3 regions of the Streptomyces sp. NPDC059852 genome follow, and region 3 is predicted to be linked to each of the others. Evidence: predicted binding sites of a transcription regulator. Region 3 holds the regulator's gene; each other region holds the start of a gene.

Region 1 (2,267 bases), on a different contig from region 3:
GACGTCCTCGGACTTGCCGGCGCCGTCGACGATCGTGGTGTCGTCCTTGGTGACGGTGACGCGGCGGGCGGAGCCGAGCACGTCGATGCCGACCTGGTCGAGCTTGAGGCCGACCTCCTCGGAGATGACCGTGGCGCCGGTGAGGGTCGCCATGTCCTGCAGCATCGCCTTGCGGCGGTCGCCGAAGCCGGGGGCCTTGACCGCGACCGCGTTGAAGGTGCCGCGGATCTTGTTGACCACCAGGGTCGACAGGGCCTCGCCCTCGACGTCCTCGGCGATGATCAGCAGCGGCTTGGAGGCGTTGGTCTGGATGACCTTCTCCAGCAGCGGCAGCAGGTCGGCGATGGAGGAGATCTTGCCCTGGTTGATGAGGATGTAGGGGTCCTCCAGGACGGCCTCCATGCGCTCCTGGTCCGTCACGAAGTACGGCGACAGGTAGCCCTTGTCGAAGGCCATGCCCTCGGTGAAGTCCAGCTCCAGCCCGAAGGTGTTGGACTCCTCGACGGTGATGACACCGTCCTTGCCGACCTTGTCCATCGCCTCGGCGATGAGCTCGCCGACCTGCTGGTCCTGGGCGGACAGCGCGGCGACGGCGGCGATGTCGGACTTCTCGTCGATCGGGCGCGCGGTCGCGAGGAGGTCCTCGGACACGGCGGCGACGGCGGCGTCGATGCCCTTCTTCAGCAGCGCCGGGGAGGCGCCGGCGGCAACGTTCTTCAGGCCCTCGCGCACGAGCGCCTGGGCGAGCACGGTGGCGGTGGTGGTGCCGTCACCCGCGATGTCGTTGGTCTTGGTCGCCACCTCCTTCACCAGCTGGGCGCCGAGGTTCTCGTACGGGTCCTCGACCTCGACCTCACGGGCGATGGTCACACCGTCGTTGGTGATGGTGGGGGCGCCGAACTTCTTGTCGATGACGACGTTGCGGCCCTTGGGGCCGATCGTCACCTTGACCGTGTCGGCAAGCTTGTTGACGCCGCGCTCGAGGGCGCGACGGGCGTCCTCGTCGAACTTCAGGATCTTCGCCATGACAGCGGGAGCCCTCTCGGATTCTGTGGGTTCTCAAAAAAAGACACTGCGCCCCGGGCGCCCGGTTCTCATGTGGTCGCGGGGGCCAGGGGCGCAGCTGAAGACAAGAGCTTCGAGGTGTCTTACTTCTCGATGACCGCGAGCACGTCGCGGGACGAGAGGACGAGGTACTCCTCGCCGTTGTACTTCACCTCGGTGCCGCCGTACTTGCTGTACAGCACGATGTCGCCGACCTTCACATCGAGCGGAAGGCGCTCGCCGTTCTCGAAGCGGCCCGGACCGACGGCGAGGATGACGCCCTCCTGGGGCTTCTCCTTCGCGGTGTCCGGGATGACCAGGCCAGAGGCGGTGGTCTGCTCGGCGTCGAGCGGCTGGACCACGATGCGGTCCTCGAGCGGCTTGATGGCAACCTTGGAGCTGGTGGTCGTCACGATCCGACCTCCCCCTTCGGAGATCTCACGGGGTTAACTGTCTGAGGTGGCGACCAGGTCGATCCGTCGTCGCGGGTGCCGGACCTGCCCGTCGCGTGGTTGGCACTCTCCAGTGGGGAGTGCCAGAGCCGAGACTATGACCGCGATTAGCACTCGGTCAAGCGGAGTGCCAATTCGCCGTGGCGCGGCGCGCCGCGGACGGCCCCCCCGGAACGCCGGATGCCGCCGACGGGACGTCAGACGTAGTCCTCCAGGCGGCCCACGGTGAGCCCCCGCTCCTGGACCGCCCGCAGCAGCAGGGTGGTGCGCTCCCGCAGCGACAGCCCGCCCGGCTCGGCGGACGGCACGGAGACGACGTCGCCGGGGCGCAGCCGCCCGGGCCCCTCCGCGTACGTCAGCCGGCCGCCGCCCGTCATCGTCGCGCGCCACAGCACGACGGCGCCGACCCCGCAGTCGGCGGCGGCGCGCAGCGTGGTGCTGTCGTAGGTGCCGTAGGGCGGCCGGAAGAGACGGGGGCGGACACCGAAGCGGGCGTGCAGCTTGTGCTGCTGGCCGCAGATCTCGGCGCGCTGGCCGGCGTAGGGCAGTCCGCGCAGGGCGGCGTGGTCGAGGGTGTGGTTCTGCAGGGACGCGCCGACCGCGCGCAGCCGCGCGAAGTGCCCGTAGCCGGGGCCGACCACACTGTCCGTGAGGAACATGCTGACGGGCAACCGCAGTTCCCGGACCATGTCGACGAAGCGGGGGTCCTTCTCGGCGCCGTCGTCGTAGGTGAGGAAGACGACGCGGTCGCGGGTGGGGACGCGGCGCAGG
Region 2 (2,267 bases), on a different contig from region 3:
CGACGATCGTGGTCTCGTCCTTGGTGATGACGACCTTGCGGGCCTTGCCCAGGAGGTCCAGGGAGGTGTTCTCGAGCTTGAGACCGACCTCCTCGGAGATGACCTCGCCGCCGGTGAGGATGGCGATGTCGTTCAGCATCGCCTTGCGGCGGTCGCCGAAGCCCGGGGCCTTGACCGCGACGGACTTGAAGGTGCCGCGGATCTTGTTGACGACCAGGGTCGACAGGGCCTCGCCCTCGACGTCCTCGGCGATGATCAGCAGCGGCTTGCCCGACTGCATGACCTTCTCCAGGAGCGGGAGCAGGTCCTTGACGTTGGCGATCTTGGAGTTCGCGATCAGGATGTACGGGTCGTCGAGGACGGCCTCCATACGCTCCATGTCGGTGGCGAAGTACGCCGAGATGTAGCCCTTGTCGAAGCGCATACCCTCGGTGAGCTCCAGCTCCAGACCGAAGGTCTGGGACTCCTCGACGGTGATGACGCCTTCCTTGCCGACCTTGTCCATGGCCTCGGCGATGAGCTCGCCGATCTGGGTGTCGGCGGCGGAGATGGAGGCCGTGGAAGCGATCTGCTCCTTGGTCTCGACATCCTTCGCCTGCTCCAGCAGGGCGGCGCTGACGGCCTCGACGGCACGCTCGATGCCGCGCTTGAGGGCCATCGGGTTGGCGCCGGCGGCCACGTTGCGCAGGCCCTCCTTGACCAGGGCCTGGGCGAGGACGGTCGCGGTGGTCGTACCGTCACCGGCGACGTCGTCCGTCTTCTTGGCGACTTCCTTGACCAGCTCGGCGCCGATCTTCTCGTACGGGTCCTCGAGCTCGATCTCCTTGGCGATGGACACACCATCGTTGGTGATCGTGGGGGCGCCCCACTTCTTCTCGAGGACGACGTTGCGGCCCTTGGGGCCGAGCGTCACCTTGACGGCGTCCGCGAGCTGGTTCATGCCGCGCTCGAGGCCGCGCCGCGCCTCCTCGTCGAACGCGATGATCTTGGCCATGTGAAGTGGTCCCTCCAGGACTGGGGGTGATTCCTTCGGACCGCGCCCGCGCCCGCGACGGACGGCTCGCCGGCCGCGTGGTTCCTTGCCCCACCTGGCCTGCGGGCCTCACCGACCCGGTCCTCCTTTGTCACTCTCACCTTCAGAGTGCTAACGCCAATGATTAGCACTCGGGGTACGAGAGTGCAAGGCGCCCGGGCCTCGCGCCCGTCGGCACACGGGGGCGCGAGGGCACGGCGAAGGGCCCGCGCCCCCCAGGAGGCGCGGGCCCTTCGAAGAAGAACGTCGCTGCTGTTCGTCGACGCGTGCTTCAGCCGGTCGCCAGCCGGACCATGTCCGCCTGCGGCCCCTTCTGACCCTGCGAGATCTCGAAATCGACCCGCTGGCCCTCTTCCAGGGTGCGGTACCCGTCCATCTGGATCGCGCTGTAGTGGACGAAAACATCCGCACCACCGTCGACCGCGATGAAGCCGTACCCCTTCTCCGCGTTGAACCACTTGACGGTGCCCTGAGCCATGCCTAACTCCCCTATTACTGGCCCTTGCACAGATCCACACTTCGCGGATCCGGGTCAGACCTCACCCCCCAAATCGGTCGGGGGCGTGCGCCGGAACGCGTCGACCGCGGCTGAATGTATCTGCCCAACTGCCGTCTGCAACAGGTCAATCGGACGAGAAATCCGGGCACGACCGGTCGGGAATGTGGCGACAATTCCGCTGACTTCAGGTCAAGTCGGGCCGGGCAAACGGAACAAAAGCCGCATAGGACCCGCGGAGTTTGGCTACTTCTTGTCGGGTCGGCGGCAGAAATCAAAGACGGCCGGTCCGGGGACCGGCGGTGCGTTCCCCAACTGTACCCCGCTCAATCACACAGAATTGCCTCCTCCGCTTCTCTCACGGAGGAGGCAATTCGATGAACGCTCGGTAACCGGGATTACCGAAGGTAATGTTCGGTCATCCGGTCAGCCGCCGGCGACGGCCGGAATGATGGAGACGCCGGCACCGTCCGGGGTCGCGGTCTCAAGACCCTGCTCGAAACGCACGTCGTCGTCGTTGACGTAGACGTTGACGAAGCGCCGGAGCTTGCCCTGGTCGTCCAGCACCCGGGCCGCGATCCCCGTGTGGTTCTTCTCGAGGTCGGAGATGACCTCGGCCAGGGTGGCGCCCTCGGCGGCGACCTCGGCCCGCCCGCCGGTGTAGGTGCGCAGGATGGTCGGGATGCGAACGGTCACGCTCATGCGAGGCCAGCCTCTCGGAAGGAGTCAAGGTTGGGA
Region 3 (2,267 bases):
CCACCACCGCTCCGTGACCGGGCACGTACAGCGCGTCCTCGCCGCCCAGGCCGAGGAGACGGTCCAGCGCGGCCGGCCAGTGCGACGGCACGGCGTCCGGGCCGGCCTGCGGTTCCCCGGACTCCTCCACCAGGTCGCCGCAGAACACCACCTCCGGCTCGCCGGGGAGCCGGCCCGGCACCAGGACCACCAGGTCGTGGGCCGTGTGCGCCGGACCCACGTTCGCCAGCAGGACCTGGCGCCCGCCGCCGAGGTCCAGCGTCCACTCGCCGCTCACCGGATGGCGGGGCACGACCAGCGCGTCCGCCGCCTCCTCCGCCGCGGCCGCGTCCAGGCCGTGGCGCACCGCGTCCCCGCGCAGCTCCTCGCGCGCCCGCCGCCCCTGCAGGACGGTCTCCACGCCCACCGGCCCGTAGACCTCCGCGCCCGCGAACGCCGCGGCGCCGAAGACATGATCGAAGTGGGGGTGGGTCAGCGCGAGATGGGTCACACGGTGACCCGTGAGCCACTGCGCCTGCGTCCGCAGCCGCGCCCCCTCCGCGAGGCTCGAACCGGCGTCCACGACCAGGGCGGTCCCGTCGCCCACGACCAGCCCCACGGTGCAGTCCCAGCCCGGCAGACGGCACCTGCCCACCCCGTCCGCCAACCGCTCCCACCCGAGCTCTTCCCAAGTCACCGTCATACCGCGACGCTAGCGCTGTGACCGGACAGGACACCCCCGCGGAGCACGGAGGTGAAACCGACCGGCCTTGCCCGGGGTGCACCCCACCGCCGTACACTGGCCGGGGACGGCTGGCACTCGGACGGACAGAGTGCCAGGAACGGCGCCAAGGGGACCGACCGCTGGAGGTGTGCGCGAGATGCTGAGTGAACGCAGGCTCCAGGTGCTGCGCGCGATCGTCCAGGACTACGTCGGGACGGAGGAGCCGGTCGGCTCCAAGGCGCTCACCGAGCGGCACAACCTCGGCGTCTCCCCGGCGACCGTGCGCAACGACATGGCGGCCCTGGAGGACGAGGGCTACATCGCGCAGCCGCACACCAGCGCCGGGCGCATCCCCACCGACAAGGGCTACCGGCTCTTCGTCGACAAGCTCGCCGGTGTGAAGCCGATGACCCCGCCCGAGCGGCGCGCCATCCAGAACTTCCTCGACGGCGCCGTCGACCTCGACGACGTCGTCGCGCGGACGGTACGGCTGCTCGCGCAGCTCACCCGGCAGGTCGCCGTCGTGCAGTACCCGTCGCTGACCCGGTCCACCGTCCGGCACGTCGAACTGCTCTCGCTCGCCCCCGCGCGCGTGATGCTCGTGCTGATCACGGACACCGGCCGGGTCGAGCAGCGGATGATCGACTGCCCCGCACCCGTCGGCGAGGCCTCGCTCGCGGACCTGCGCGCCCGGCTGAACAGCCGGGTCGCCGGCCGGCGCTTCACCGACGTGCCCCGGCTCGTCGAGGACCTGCCCGAGGCGTTCGACGTCGAGGACCGCGGCACCGTCTCGACCGTGCTCTCCACCCTCCTGGAGACACTCGTCGAGGAGAACGAGGAGCGGCTGATGATCGGCGGAACCGCCAATCTGACCCGCTTCACACATGACTTCCCCCTCACCATCCAGCCGGTGCTCGAAGCCCTGGAGGAGCAGGTCGTGCTCCTCAAGTTGCTGGGCGAGGCGGGGGATTCGGGCATGACCGTGCGCATCGGGCACGAGAACGCCTACGAAGGACTCAACTCCACGTCCGTCGTGTCGGTGGGCTACGGTTCGGGCGGCGAGGCAGTCGCCAAGCTCGGCGTGGTCGGACCGACCCGCATGGATTACCCGGGAACGATGGGAGCGGTACGCGCAGTGGCACGTTACGTCGGACAGATCCTGGCGGAGTCGTAGGTGGCCACGGACTACTACGCCGTGCTCGGCGTGCGTCGCGACGCGTCGCAGGAAGAGATCAAGAAGGCCTTCCGGCGGCTCGCCCGCGAGCTGCACCCGGACGTCAACCCGGACCCGAAGACCCAGGAGCGGTTCAAGGAGATCAACGCCGCCTACGAGGTGCTGTCGGACCCGCAGAAGAAGCAGGTCTACGACCTCGGCGGCGACCCGCTGTCCCAGGCGGGCGGCGCGGGCGCGGGCGGCTTCGGCGCCGGTGGCTTCGGCAACTTCTCCGACATCATGGACGCCTTCTTCGGCACCGCGTCCCAGCGCGGCCCGCGCTCGCGGACCCGGCGCGGCCAGGACGCGATGATCCGGCTGGAGGTCGAGCTCGACGAGGCGGCCTTCGGC

What was found. The regulator HrcA, encoded in region 3, represses chaperone genes, less so after heat shock. The targets are predictions, from matches to a motif close to TTNGCACTCNGNNNNNCNGAGTGCNAA.
Region 1: groES (co-chaperone GroES) is a predicted target of HrcA. The motif match lies at 1,604-1,630, and genes of this name have one in related genera.
Region 2: groL (chaperonin GroEL) is a predicted target of HrcA. The motif match lies at 1,158-1,184, and genes of this name have one in related genera.

The regions. Positions count from the first base shown of each region.
Region 1 is NZ_JBHWJK010000002.1:166,552-168,818, forward strand. It holds gene groL (chaperonin GroEL) at 1-1,026, opposite strand, end outside; gene groES (co-chaperone GroES) at 1,149-1,457, opposite strand; gene ACFV46_RS03055 (polysaccharide deacetylase family protein) at 1,694-2,267, opposite strand, start outside.
Region 2 is NZ_JBHWJK010000003.1:373,438-375,704, forward strand. It holds gene groL (chaperonin GroEL) at 1-994, opposite strand, end outside; gene ACFV46_RS06045 (cold-shock protein) at 1,305-1,511, opposite strand; gene ACFV46_RS06050 (MoaD/ThiS family protein) at 1,956-2,231, opposite strand; gene thrC (threonine synthase) at 2,228-2,267, opposite strand, start outside.
Region 3 is NZ_JBHWJK010000001.1:344,253-346,519, forward strand. It holds gene ACFV46_RS01530 (MBL fold metallo-hydrolase) at 1-682, opposite strand, end outside; gene hrcA (heat-inducible transcriptional repressor HrcA) at 861-1,877, shown strand; gene dnaJ (molecular chaperone DnaJ) at 1,878-2,267, shown strand, end outside.